Regions from separate parts of the Arthrobacter sp. B2I5 genome, predicted to be linked through region 3. Evidence: riboswitches for the same ligand, from Rfam matches in the RefSeq annotation. Region 3 holds a riboswitch; each other region holds the start of a gene.

Region 1 (4,398 bases), 160 kb from region 3:
GGTCCTGGCCATCACGCTGGTTCCCGGCGGCAATCCCCAGCGCGGCAACGTCATCCCAGGTATCCACATCGGCGGTGGACCCGGCAGGGACTGTGACAAGCTGCACGTCCAGACTAGCAAGGAGCGCCCTGACAGAGCCGTTGACCAACTCGTCGCGGGCCGCAAGGGCCTTACAGGCTTTAGTTAACTCGGACGTGCGGTAAAAACCTGCCAGCGGTTGGGCCCTGCCGTCTTCGGCACAAGCCATGACACCTCCGGACGCCCCTTCGATGGAGGCGACCAATGCGTGCTGCAGCACGGCCACCGCTTGGGATGCCAACGGCATATCGCAGGCGAGCACCAGGGTGTAGGGCAGTCCGCCGCCGTTGCCCGTCCGGGCGTGGTGGGCCGCCAGCGCCTCCAGACCGGCGGCGATGGCAGCCGCGGGACCGGCGAAGCGTGGTTCCTCCCGGCAGGTCAGAAGGTTGGCAGGCAAGGCCGGCAGGGACTGCGCGACCGATGGCCGCTGCGGCAGGAACTCCGTGTCGCCCACGACGACAGTAAGCCCGGCTCCCGCGGCAGCAGCCACAGCCCGTTCCAGGAGGGTTTGGCCCTGGAAGACCAGCGACTGCTTGGGCATGCCTCCCAGCCGTGATGACCTCCCGCCGGCCAGGACCAGGGCGTCAAAGGCAGGGCTGTTCACTTCCACTCCCCCAGCCTAGCTACCGGCGCGCCGGCCGGCAGCATGTGGGATCAGGGCGGCCTGAGAGGTCAGGGCGAAAAGACAAGTCACGCCGCAGACAGGTCACTGCGGGAGCAGCGGGTCAGGCAGCGCGTTCCGGAAGCAGGAAGGGATCCCACGCCGGTGTGGGTTTCTCCAGCTCCTTGATCTGCCAGATGGTTCCATGCGGAGGTGCCGGCACGAACCGCAGGGTCCATCCCATCTCGGCGGGAGTGTGGTCGCCTTTGACGTTGTTGCACCTCAGGCAGGCGGCCACCAGGTTCTCCCACGAATCTGCCCCGCCCCTGGATTTCGGATGCACGTGGTCAATGGTGTGCGCAGCCTTCCCGCAGTAGGCGCATTTATGCCCATCGCGCCGGAGCACTCCCCTGCGGCTGACGGCAGTGGAATGGTTGTACCGGGGTCGGATGTAGCGGTTGAGGAGGATCACGGACGGGCGCCCCAGGACGTCGGTGGGGCCCACCACGGGGTCGTCCCCTTCGGCCACCACACTGGCCTTGCCTGTCAGCACAAGCACCAGCGCCCGGCGGAAAGTAATAACCGCCAGCGGTTCATATCCAGCATTCAGAACGAGAGTGCGCATGCACTTACCTCTTCACGGCCGCACCCGTCAGGGGCACGAGGGCCGGCTGCCCTCGGCATGTCCGGGCTATGGATCGACATCACAAGAGTAAACAAAGAAATGCAGAATCAGGTAATCTCCGCCCGGGAGCCAATCAGCGGCTGACACGTCAGGAGGCGTTCGCCCCCGCCGGCGGCACCCCTCTTAAACACCAAAAACCCCCACCTCATGGGCGGGGGTCTTTGGGACATTTTGAGGCTGGCGGCCGTTCACGCCAGCGTCGGAATGCCTAGTTGACGCGGATGAAGACGGGGCCGGACCCAACGTTTGCGCTGAAGACCACCGTCTGGTTTCCGTTGTAGCCGCCGTGGACGGCCATGCCGTTTCCGGCGTAGACAGCAATGTGGGCCATGCCCGCGCCGCCGTCAGCGTAGTAGATCAGGTCGCCCGGCTGTGCCTCGGCTGCACTGACGGTGCGGCCCAGGGACAGGTAGCCGGCGGGCCAGTCGTGGAAGTGGATTCCGACGGCGGCCAGCGAATTGGTGACCAGCATGGTGCAGTCCTGCATCACGCCGAGCTGTGCGTACGCGGCGGAGAGGATGGCGGCACCCTTGCCACTGGCGGATGCCTGGGCTGCAGGAGCGGCAGGAGCGGCGGCGGTGGCAACCTTGGCCGTGACCTTGGGGGCAGCAGCGGGCTGCGCCGCAGGAGCGGGAGCGGCTTCCTGCACCTCGACCTCGGGCTCAGGCTCGACGACGGGAGCCGGCGTGGTGGTCACGGCAGGCTTCTCGTAGCTGATGGAGATGGTGGAAGCCGCGGAAATCGGGGCGTCGACGGCGGATCCAACTTCCAGCGCGGAGGCCGGCGCGGAATCACGCTTGACGTTGGCGTCGGCAGCGTTGGCCGCGATGCCGGAGGTCAGGACCAGGCCGGAAGCCGCAGCGATGACCGCTGCCTGGCGGCCCATGCCGCCTGCGTTGTCGCTGACAGCCTTGGCAATGACAGCGATTGAGTTGGTTTTGGTGACCTCGGCGCGATGCCGTGCGGTGGCACGAGTCGTCATCAGTTCTCTCTTTCGTTTTTCCCTCGAACCGCAGGTGGGCAGGCGAAGGGTCTTGGACGCGCCGGCATCTTGGGGGTACGCCGGCGCGTCCCGAACGGGGATGTGGTTTTTAGCGAAGAAGCTTTGGGCAAAGAAAAAGCCCTTGGAACGTGTTGCCCAAGAACTATTTGCTGTAGTGGTAGTACGTGGAGGAACCGGTGGCTGCGGGCGAGTGGAGCAGCGTGCCCTGCGAGGGGTTGAGGGCGCTGATCATCATGCCGTTGCCGACGTAGATGCCGACGTGCGCGCCACCGTTCTGGACAACCAGGTCACCCGGCTGCGGTGCGGAGGTGGGGGTCATGATGCTCCACGCGTTGGTGCGGGGGATGCTGATTCCGGCCTGGGCGTAAACCCACTGCACGAAACCGGAGCAGTCCCAGCCGGTGACGGGGCTGGTGCCGCCCCACACGTAGGAGTGGCCGATGCCGGTGTAGGCGATGGCGGCAATGCCCGAGGTTGCTGCAGCGGATACGGACTCTTCCGCCTTTGCGGCCGGGGACGCCTCCTGGCCTGCAGTGGCGGTGTTGGCCGCGCGGTTGGCTGCTGCCGTGGACTGGGTACGTACCGCCTCAACCTTGGGAGCGGCGGTGGTCTTGACGACCGGACGCTCGAAGGACACCGTGGCCGTGGGGGCAGCGGTGACGGCGAGTGCCGTCTGGGCCGAACCGGACTCGGTGGAGGCAGAGACACCGGCAGTGGTGTCAGCTGCCGTGGCGGGCAGGCCCATGCTCAGGATGAGGCCCGAAGCCGCTGCCACAACGGCAGCCTGGCGGCCTACGGTCCCGGCATTTGCACTGACAGCCTTGGACATGGCGTCCAGGGGGTTGGTGCGAACCGTTTGTGCACGGTGGCGCGCAGAATGATGGCGTGAAGACACGAAGGTAGCCTCTCCCAATGCCTGCGAGGTGAGCTGTCGGATTCGGATGGGAGTCACCCGGCCACGCTGCTTCCTGGGAAGCTTTGTGACTTAACCCCAAGGCCTTCTGGAAATGAAGGCCAAAATTGGTTCCCCCGCCCCTGCCAGACGATGAAATGCGAACGGACCTTGAGCGGTGGCAGAGTTAGGCAATCCACTCAAGAGCGTCAACTTCGGAAAAGTTGACGCGAGTTAGACGGTACAGCAGTTTTGTTTCAATGTCACATTCAGGTCACGACGGGTCACGATGATCTGAGAGTGAGCAATCATTCGGTTACAGCCAGCCCATTGGATCGACCACTTCACCATTGACCTGGACCTCGAAGTGCAGGTGGCAGCCGGTGGACGCGCCGGTGGTGCCGCTCAGTGCCACGACATCCCCGCGGGAGACGGTCTGGCCGACTTTGACGCTGAAGGACGAGAGGTGGTTGTAGGTGGTTTCCAGCCCATTGCCATGGTCGATGACCACCCGGTTTCCGCCGCCGAACTGGTGCCAGCCCGCGAAGGTGACCGTCCCTGTTGCGGCCGCCAGGACCGAGGTGCCGCACTGCGCCACGAAGTCCTGGCCCCTATGGAAGTCTCCGGAACCTCCGGTGATGGGACTGACCCGGTAACCGAAGGGCGAAGCGGTGGCGAGGGACCCGAGGGGTGCAGCCAGGGTGCCGGCCGAAGCGGCACGCGTGACGGAGCCGGCGGACTGCGCGCTCAGGAGCTGCTTCAGCTTCCCGTCCGGGTCCGCCTGCGTCACCACGGCGGAGCGGCTGAAGTCGACCTGGGCTCCGATATCGGCGGAAATCTGCGGCTGCGGGCTGACGGCGGAAGCAGCCATGGGGGTACTGCCGGCGGCGTCCGTGGCCATGACGGGACTCGTGGCGGGCACCGTAACCGTCAGCACCAGGCCCGTTGCGGCGAGGGCAATACCGGCTTTTTGGCCGATGCCGCTGGCGGCGGCAAACTCCGTCATCTGCCGGAAGGGACCCCGGCGGCGGCGCGCGTCGCGATGCAGGTCGCGGGGGCGCTCCGCTGCGACGACTTCGGCAACCCGGGGTGCCGAAGGGGGGCCGGCCGCGCGTCGGCGGCCCCGTGGGGTCTGCATG
Region 2 (4,398 bases), 1.8 Mb from region 3:
GACGGACGTGCCGTCGTCGGGCCCATGCTCCGTGAATATGTGGTCAGTGAGGCCATGCACGCCCTGCACATTCCCACCACCCGCTCGCTCGCCGTGGTGGCAACCGGCCGGCAGGTCCGGCGTGACGGCATGCTGCCGGGTGCCGTCCTGGCACGGGTGGCAAGCAGCCACCTGCGCGTTGGCAGCTTCCAGTACGCGCGCGCCACGGAAAACCTGGACCTCCTGAAGCGGCTGGCGGACCATGCCATCAGCAGGCACTATCCGCACGCTGCCGAAGCCGAAAACCCCTACCTTGCGTTGTTCAGCTCCGTCGTCTCCGCCCAAGCAGAACTGGTGGCCCGGTGGATGCTGGTGGGATTCGTGCACGGTGTCATGAATACGGACAACATGACCATCTCAGGGGAAACCATCGATTACGGCCCGTGCGCGTTCATGGACGCGTTCAATCCCGCCGCCGTCTACAGTTCCATCGACGTCAGCGGACGCTACGCCTATGCCAACCAGCCAGTGCTTGCCGAATGGAACCTTGCCCGGCTCGCCGAGGCGATGCTGCCGCTCATCGACGAGGACCAGGAAAAGGCGGTTGCCCCGGCCGTGGAAGTGCTCGGCGGGTTCCGCGGACAGTACAGCAAGGCGTGGTCCGGCGGTATGAAACGCAAGCTGGGCCTGGGAAGCGGCGCGGAAAGCGGCGAGGACTCCTCAGCCCTGGTGGACGATGCCATCGCCATCCTGAAGGACGGCCCGGTGGACTACACCTTGTTCTTCCGTAACCTGGGCAAGGCCGCCCGGGGCGACCTCCGTCCCGTCCGCGGCATGGTCCTTGACCTGGCCGCGTTCGACGCCTGGGCGGAGCGGTGGCAGGCCATGGAACCCGATGCGGAACTGATGGACAGCGTGAACCCGGTCTACATTCCCCGGAACCACCTGGTTGAGGAAGCCCTCGCAGCTGCCACCGAAGGAAACCTCGCGCCCCTGCAGCAGCTGCTCGAGGCCATCGGTGCCCCCTTTACCGAACGTCCCGGGCTGGAACGCTACGCCGAGGGTGCCCCTGAAGAATTCGGCAACTACATGACCTTCTGCGGGACCTGACGGCTGGTGCCAGTGGGAAAACGACAGGAGGGCGGCGGCCGGGAATACCCGGCTGCCGCCCTCCTGTTGTGACTGGCTTCGCTGCCGCGAAGCGCCGCGGAGACTAGGCTACGCGGACTGCGGAGTAGCCGCCGAGCCAGCTGATGGAGTGGACCTCGGTGCTGTAGCCGTTGACGCCGCCACTGACAACCTGGCCGTCGCCGGCGTAAACGCCAACGTGGCCGGAGGTGATGATCAGGTCACCGGGGGCGGGGGCGCTGACAACGGTTCCGTACTGGAAGAACTGGGTGGGGGCCAGGTCGCCGACGGACTTGCCGACGGAGCGCAGGGCCTTTTCAACCATTGCGGTGCAGTCCTGGCCCACGCCAACCTGGCTGTAAGCCGATGCCAGGATGGCAGCGCCGGTTCCCGTGCCGGTGGAGGCCAGCGGGGTGGCGGAGGCGTAGGACATGTTCATGCCGGTGTTCGCCGGTGCGGTTGCGGCCGCGGCCTGGACCGGAGCTGCGGCAGGGGCCGGAGCCGGTGCTGCGGTATAGCCTGCGCCGGGGATCTGGATCTGGTCACCGGGGTAGATGATTGAGGACAGGCCCAGTCCGTTGGCGGACAGGACGTCGTTGAGGCTGACGCCGTAGGCGGCCGCGATGGCCCCGATGGTGTCGCCGGCTACGACGGTGTGGACGTTGCCTGCTGCGGCGGCGGGTGCTGCTGCCGGGGCTGCAGGTGCGGAGTACGCCTGGACGCTGGTGTTCTCAGTGGTGTCCGGACCGGTGACGCCTGCATGGGCCGGGGCTCCGACGCCGAATGCAATGCCTGACGCTGCAGCAACTGCGAGCGCCGGGCGGCCCAGCGAGCGGGCCTGGGACTTGGCGGTTACGGCGAGGCCCTCGAGCACAATGGAGCGGGCCGGAGTCGCGCGGTGACGGGCAGTAATGGAATTTTTTGACACGGTTGATCGCCTCTCCCATGCCTGCGGGGTGAGCTGTCGGGTTCGGGCTGGAGATGCCCGGCCGGTAGCGGCTCCGCAAGCGGAGCTCTACCGACTTAACCCCAAGGCCACAAGTGGCCGTGGAAACTTGGTTCCCCCGTCCCTGCCATCTGGAAACGGTGAATCCCATGATCAGCGGCAGGGCTCGGCATACTGATGGGAATGTCCCGTCTGAGAGGGACACCCAAAGACCATAACCCGCTCTCAGGGTCATTGTCACATTTGGATAACATACGAGGTTTTCCTCTCAATTCCGCAAACGTCTTGATGTACCTCGGATTTCGGCGCTGACCCCGCAAGACAGGAAACGGGCAAATGGCGCCGAAAGGGTAACAGTGTGGCTACAGGCCACTGCTTCACCGCGGCACCCGGCGGTAGGCTGCGGAACTATGCCCCTGTTCGTTACAAAGCGGCCGTTCCCGCTGTTCGCGGCCTGATGGCTGTCGCCCTGGCCGGCGCCACCGCACTGCCGGCCGCAGCAGAGGAGGGGCCGCCCGGCGGATACCCCTCCTGGGCAGAGGTGCAGCAGGCACAATCGTCCGAAGCGGCAAAGGCCGCGGAGATCACCGCGATCAACGGGCTGCTCAGCGGTCTCCAGGAGCAGTCGGAGGCGGCCGGGGATGCGGCGGTCCGGGCTGCCGCCGACCACGCCGCGGCGAATGCGGAGCTTCAGGTGGCTGCGTCGAAGTTGGAGACCGTGTCTGCGCAGGCAGCCCGCGCAGACGACCAGCTGGCCCGGTACCGGAAGGACATCGGCGCCCTGGCCGTCCAGTCGTACAAGACCGGCGGGACCAACACCGATTCTTCGTGGCGCTCGATGCCCTGGGGACCAACAGCACGCAAGGGCTCAACGTGGTCAAGATTTCAGGGGATAAGACTGCTGCGCTGGTGAATAAGGCGGCAGCGGCAGGAAAGGTTGCCGCTGCGCTCAGGGAACAGGAACAGCTTGCCAGGAGTGAGCGGGAACGGCTGTCCGGGGAGGCGAGGGCCAAGTCCGAGGCCGCCCGTTCCGCCCGGGACGCATTGGACCGCCAGGTGGCCGGGGAACAGCAGCACGGTGGCGGGCTGACTGCCCAGCTTGCCGCCCTGAGGGGTACGACGGCGGCCCTTGAGGGGGAGTATCGCCAAGGCCAGGCAGCGCGGGCGGCCTACGAGGCGGCCCAGGCGGCCAAGCGCGCCGCCGCGGAGGAGCAAGCCCGCCGCCAGGCCGAAGCTGCCGCCAAGGCCGCAACGGCTGCCGCCCGGCAGCCCCACCAGCCCGGCGCCCCAGCTGCCACTGGCGCTAATCCCGTCCAGGTGGATCCGGCACCGGCCAATTCGGCACCGGCCGCGCCTGCCAACCATCAAGCTCCTGCCGTTCCGGATGCGCCTCCAACGGCGCCGGCCCTGCCAAGCCCGCCCGCCGTCGTCGTTCCTTCCGTTCCCGGTGGAGCTGTCAACGATCCGGCCGGGGCGAAAAGCTACGCGTCCGGACGCCCTGCTGCCTTTGGATGGGGCCAGGACCAGTTCCTGTGCCTGGCCCGGCTGTGGACCAAGGAATCCAACTGGCTGACCACCGCCACCAACGCCTGGTCCGGAGCTTACGGGATTGCCCGGGCGCTGCCGCCGGGCAAGTATGCCAGCGCCGGCAGCGACTGGCTGACCAGCTACGGGACGCAGGTCGAATGGGGCCTTGGCTATATCCGTGACCGCTACGGTTCGCCCTGCGGGGCGTGGAACCATTCCACGTCCCTGAACTGGTACTGACTGACGCGCTAGGCTTTCCCCATGCCAGATTTCGAACGGTTCCGTCTGCTGCTCGAAGAGGAGCGGGCGCGGCGGGTGGCGCTGCTGCCGGTGCTGCGCGCAGACATCGCCGCGGCGAATTCGGCCCGCCAGGATTCGAACGTCGACGACGAGCATGATCCGGAGGGCGCCACGATCGCCTTCGAACTTTCGCAGGCATCGGCGCTCCTGAAGCAGAGCTCGGCCGGCCTGGACCAGATCGAAGCGGCCCTGGCAAGGCTGGCCGGGGGAAGCTACGGAACCTGCGCCGTCTGCGGGGAACCCATCGCCGAAGGAAGGCTCGAGGCACGCCCCTGGACCCCGTTTTGCATCCTGCACGCCTCCTCGGGGCGCGGACGGTGACGGAGATGGCGGACGTTGTGTCCGCTGCGGCGGATTTCGTGGACCGGACCCTGCAGAACGAAGGCGCCTGGTACCGCGCAGACGACGTCGGCAACCGGCTGGGCGGCGTGCTGGCCTCCTACGGTTCCTCCATAGGGGCCGTCCGCGGCACGGTCCGCGACGCCCTCCGCAAGTTCAAGGACCTGGACCACGATGGA
Region 3 (4,398 bases):
AGCTCCTCCCGCTGGTTCCGTCCGGAACCCAGCACATCGCCGTCGGGCCCTATGACCACGGCGCCGATGGGCACATCCTCCGTAGCCAGCGCGCGGCGGGCCTCCGCAAGGGCAAGGCCCATCCAGGCGTCGTGTTTCTTTTCGGGCAACCGCATGGCTCAATGATAGTTTCGGGGTTAGTCAGGTTACTTGCCGATGCCGGGAGGCACCATGGACACTCTGAGGGACCGCCTAGGTACTTGGTTCAAACCGTACGCGGCGCTGATCCTCACCATTCTGGTGGGCGGTGTGGTCATCGTGTCCCTGGCGCTGCTTGGGTCCGAGGTCTACGACGACGTGGTGGACTCCGCCGGGCTGGCCAACCTGGACAAACCTGCCCTGTCGTTCGCCGAGACCCTGCGCAGCCCCTGGCTCGATGCGCTTGTCACGGGGTTCACCAACATCGGTGGCGGCATCGGAATGCCGATCCTTGCCAGCATCCTCACGGCATGGCTGACCTTCCTCAGCCGGAACTGGCGCCCCCTGGTGCTGATCGGCGGTGCAGCGGCAGCCTCCGTCAGCGCCACCACCTTCGGCAAGAAGCTGGTGGGCCGTACCCGCCCGGACCACGCGGACGCCGTTCCCCCGTACGAGGATTCGCCCTCCTTCCCCAGCGGGCACACCTTGAACACGACCGTGGTGATCAGCCTGGTGATCTACCTCATTTGTCTCCAGTTCCATACGATGCGGGTGCGCGTCAGCGCCATCACCGCCGGTTCCCTCTTCATCATCGCCATGGGACTGAGCCGGGTCTTCCTGGGCCACCACTGGCTGACGGACGTCATGGCCGGGTGGATCCTGGGACTGGCCTGGGTGGCCATCGTCATCCTGGCCCACCGGCTGTTCCACCTGGTCCGCAGGCGCGAACACATCGGCGCAGCGCCGTCGTTCGACCGTCCCATTGTCCGCGACGTGGTGGCCGAGGAACTCCACGACGGCGGATCTTCCGGACGTGGGAAGGGCAGCGCCGGGTGATAGTTTTGGGGGATGCGCACTCTCGTTGTTGACCACCCCCTGGTCGCCCACAAGCTCACCGTCCTGCGGGACAAGAACACGCCGTCGCCGGTCTTCCGCCAGCTGACGGAAGAGCTGGTAACCCTGCTGGCGTACGAAGCAACGCGGGAGGTCCGCACAGAGCCGGTCACCATCCAGACGCCGGTCAGCACCACCATCGGCACCGCGTTCACCAAACCCACCCCGCTGGTGGTTCCCATCCTCCGCGCGGGTTTGGGCATGCTGGAGGGCATGACCAAGCTCGTTCCCACCGCTGAGGTGGGCTTCCTGGGCATGGCCCGGGACGAGGAAACGCTGGACATCATCACCTATGCCGAGCGCCTGCCGGAGGACCTCACCGGCCGCCAGGTCTTCGTCCTGGACCCCATGCTGGCCACCGGCGGAACCCTGCGCGAGGCCATCAAGTTCCTGTTCAAGCGCGGCGCCTCCGACGTCACCTGCATCTGCCTGCTGGCCGCTCCCGAGGGCCTGGCCCGGCTGGAAGAGGAACTGTCAGGGGCCAACGTGCACATCGTCCTGGCCTCCATCGACGAGAAGCTCAACGAGAAGTCCTACATCCTCCCCGGCCTGGGGGACGCCGGCGACCGCCTCTACGGCATCGCCGGGTAGATTTCACCCTTTTTCAAAACAGTTCCCGCCGCTAGCCTGTGCGGATGGACTGGAAACTCGAGCTTGTCTTTCTCCCCGTGTCCGACGTTGACCGCGCCAAGGACTTTTACGTCAACAAAGTGGGCTTTAACGCCGATTTCGACGAGCGGCCCTCCGACTCCATCCGCTTCGTGCAGCTGACGCCGCCCGGTTCGGCCTGCTCCATCTGCATCGGCGAAGGCCTCACCGACGCCCCTCCCGGCACCGGTTCCAACCTGCAACTGGTGGTTAACGACATCAAAGCCGCCCATGACCACCTGAAAAACAACGGCGTGGAGGTCAGCGACGTGGACGTGCAGGATTGGGGCCACTTCGTCTACTTCGCCGACCCCGACGGTAACAAGTGGGCTGTCCAGTACATCCCCTGGCGGAACACCGGACAGGACGCCGGGCAAACTGCCGGTTAACCACAAACGCGGGCCGCATCATGATGATGCGGCCCGCGGTTGAAGCTGGTTGCCTAGTACCAGTTGTGCGCCAGGTGGAAGTTCAGGGCGCCGCAAGGTGACTGGTAGCGCTCCTTGATGTAATCCAGGCCCCAGTTGATCTGGGTGCGGTAGTTGGTGAGGTAGTCCGCGCCGGCGCTGGCCATCTTCTCGGCAGGCAGGGACTGGACAATGCCGTATGCCCCGCTGCTGGCATTGGTGGCCGTGGTGGTCCAGTCCGATTCCTTGGTCCACAGCGTCTGCAGGCACTGCATCTGGTCCGGTGCCCAGCCAAAGGTCCCCAGCTGGCTGGCGGCGTACGCCTGGGCGCCGGCGGGATCGTTGACCGCGACGACGGGAGCCGGCTCGGGTGCGCGGGCGGGCTCGGGAGCGGGCGCCGGGGCAGGGGCGGGCGCTTCGGGCGCGGCCGGTGCTGCAGCAGGAGCCGGTTCCGCTGCCTGCGGTGCCACGCTGATGGCGGCGGGAGCGGGGCTGGCTGCCGGGTTGGAACGGATTTCGCTCTTCTCGATGCTCATTTGAGCGTCTGACGCTGCAGTGGAAGAGTTGGACCCGGTGGATGACACCGGAGTCATACTGCTGGTGGCCTGTCCTGCCGCGCCAACCCCCACCAGCACCGCACAGGATGCTGCAAGGACGGCCGCGCGCTGGCCCAGGGTGGTCTTCTTTGCCTGCTGCTTGGCCCGGTGTTTAGCCCTGGCCTGCAGCAGACGTGCTTCTGCCGTGTTTTTGGACATGATTGATCGCCTCTCACACCTGCGGAGTTAGCTGTCGGGTTCGGATGAGGGCATCCGGCCGTACGGAAAGATCACGTACTGGCTTAACCCCAAGGGCATTCAGTGCCCGGGACGGTGGGTCCCCCGCCTCTGCCGTAGCTCAATCGGAATCCGGGGAAGCGGCAGAGCTTGGCGTCAACCCGGGATATGCGGCCCGAACGGGGACCGCACCCAATCGACGGTACAGGAAGAACACGCCAAAGTCACATTTAGGTAACGGAAGTCACGGGAACCAGCGCGTCGAATTGCGGACTTCCTGCGGCCTATGTCGTTTTTACCGTTCTGCACATACCTGAGCGTTACCTGGCCAATGGTGTCCTACCGGGTGAGTTGGTACATGGTGGAGTTGCCTACGGACTGGGCATGGAAGTTGGCATGGACCCACGCAGCAACCTCGGAGTTGCCGCTGCGGCCGCCCATGCCGCCCCCGCCCATACCGCCGCCGCCTTCGATGAAGTAGCCGATCTCTCCTTTGGCCACCATGGCCTGGAACCCGGCGAGCGTGGGGTATGGGTCACCGCCGTTCCAGCCGCCCAGGGCAATGACGTCCGTGTTGGTGGCGAGTTCCAGGCTGGCTGCCTGGCTGGCGCCGGACACAATCGCCGACCATTTTGTGGTGGTACCCGCCAGAAGTGCCGTCACTGCGGCATCTGCCGTTCCTTCACCCGGGCCGCCGGATCCATCCGCGGCACCGCCGGGGCCAGTTGCACCGTCGAAACCACTGGAGGGATCAAGCCCGCCAGCGCCTGGGGCAGAGTCCATAGCGGCGGCATCCCTGCCGCCTGCCCGGTTGCCGCTGAACCCAGCGGCCCGGTTCCCGAAGCCGCCCGCCGACGAACCCGCGGGCCCCGACGTGGGAATGGAGCCTGAGTGTGCGGAGGCAGCGGTGGCGAGGGTCCAGGCGCCGGTTCCGAGTCCTCCGGCCAGGAGGGATAGGACGACGACGGCGGCCGCGCCGGCGCGCCGGAACCGTCCGGAGGTGCCCAGTGCGTCGAGGCGGAGGAGGATTGCGGCGGCCGCGAGGACACCCAGGGCGATGATGGTGACGCGAAGCCAGGGGAGCCACGATGCGTCGCGGCCCAGCAGGACGGCGGACCAGATGGAGGTGCCAAGGATGGTGGCGGCCAGGACGGTCCGGGCCGGCCAGTAATCCCGGCCACGCCACAGTTCCACGCTGCCGATGCCCACCAGCGCTGCGACCGCCGGAGCCAGTGCCACTGAGTAGTAGGGGTGGACGGTGCCGCTCATGAAGCTGAACACACCCGCGGTGACCAGGAGCCAGCCGCCCCACAGGATCAGTGCCGCACGGCCCGGGGAGGTCCTGACTTCGCGGCGCGTGAACCACAGGCCCGCCACCAGCAGGACCAGGGCGGCAGGCAGCAGCCAGGACACTTCGCCGCCAAAGCTGGTGCCGAACATCCGCAGCAGGCCCGCTGCCCCGCCGAACCCGGCGTTCCCGCCGCCTAAGCCGCCACCAG

What was found. A riboswitch is a leader RNA that binds a small molecule or an ion and turns the genes downstream of it on or off. The one in region 3 is predicted to bind cyclic di-AMP.
Region 1: another riboswitch for cyclic di-AMP. It lies ahead of QFZ60_RS16425 (C40 family peptidase); the one in region 3 lies ahead of QFZ60_RS17070 (hypothetical protein).
Region 2: another riboswitch for cyclic di-AMP. It lies ahead of QFZ60_RS09080 (LysM peptidoglycan-binding domain-containing protein); the one in region 3 lies ahead of QFZ60_RS17070 (hypothetical protein).

What each region holds. Positions count from the first base shown of each region.
Region 1 covers NZ_JAUSYF010000001.1:3,534,598-3,538,995, forward strand. Annotated here, with positions in the region: gene QFZ60_RS16410 (molybdenum cofactor guanylyltransferase) at 1-688, opposite strand, end outside; gene QFZ60_RS16415 (HNH endonuclease) at 804-1,304, opposite strand; gene QFZ60_RS16420 (NlpC/P60 family protein) at 1,573-2,346, opposite strand; gene QFZ60_RS16425 (C40 family peptidase) at 2,510-3,196, opposite strand; cyclic di-AMP (ydaO/yuaA leader) riboswitch at 3,267-3,463, opposite strand; gene QFZ60_RS16430 (M23 family metallopeptidase) at 3,576-4,397, opposite strand.
Region 2 covers NZ_JAUSYF010000001.1:1,894,645-1,899,042, forward strand. Annotated here, with positions in the region: gene QFZ60_RS09075 (YdiU family protein) at 1-1,089, shown strand, start outside; gene QFZ60_RS09080 (LysM peptidoglycan-binding domain-containing protein) at 1,193-2,035, opposite strand; cyclic di-AMP (ydaO/yuaA leader) riboswitch at 2,039-2,206, opposite strand; gene QFZ60_RS09085 (hypothetical protein) at 2,412-2,966, shown strand; gene QFZ60_RS09090 (hypothetical protein) at 2,927-3,820, shown strand; gene QFZ60_RS09095 (TraR/DksA C4-type zinc finger protein) at 3,842-4,201, shown strand; gene QFZ60_RS09100 (DNA alkylation repair protein) at 4,207-4,398, shown strand, end outside.
Region 3 covers NZ_JAUSYF010000001.1:3,691,895-3,696,292, reverse strand. Annotated here, with positions in the region: gene QFZ60_RS17090 (nucleoside deaminase) at 1-155, opposite strand, end outside; gene QFZ60_RS17085 (phosphatase PAP2 family protein) at 211-1,014, shown strand; gene upp (uracil phosphoribosyltransferase) at 1,027-1,662, shown strand; gene QFZ60_RS17075 (glyoxalase superfamily protein) at 1,707-2,108, shown strand; gene QFZ60_RS17070 (hypothetical protein) at 2,162-2,881, opposite strand; cyclic di-AMP (ydaO/yuaA leader) riboswitch at 2,887-3,047, opposite strand; gene QFZ60_RS17065 (glycosyltransferase family 39 protein) at 3,239-4,398, opposite strand, start outside.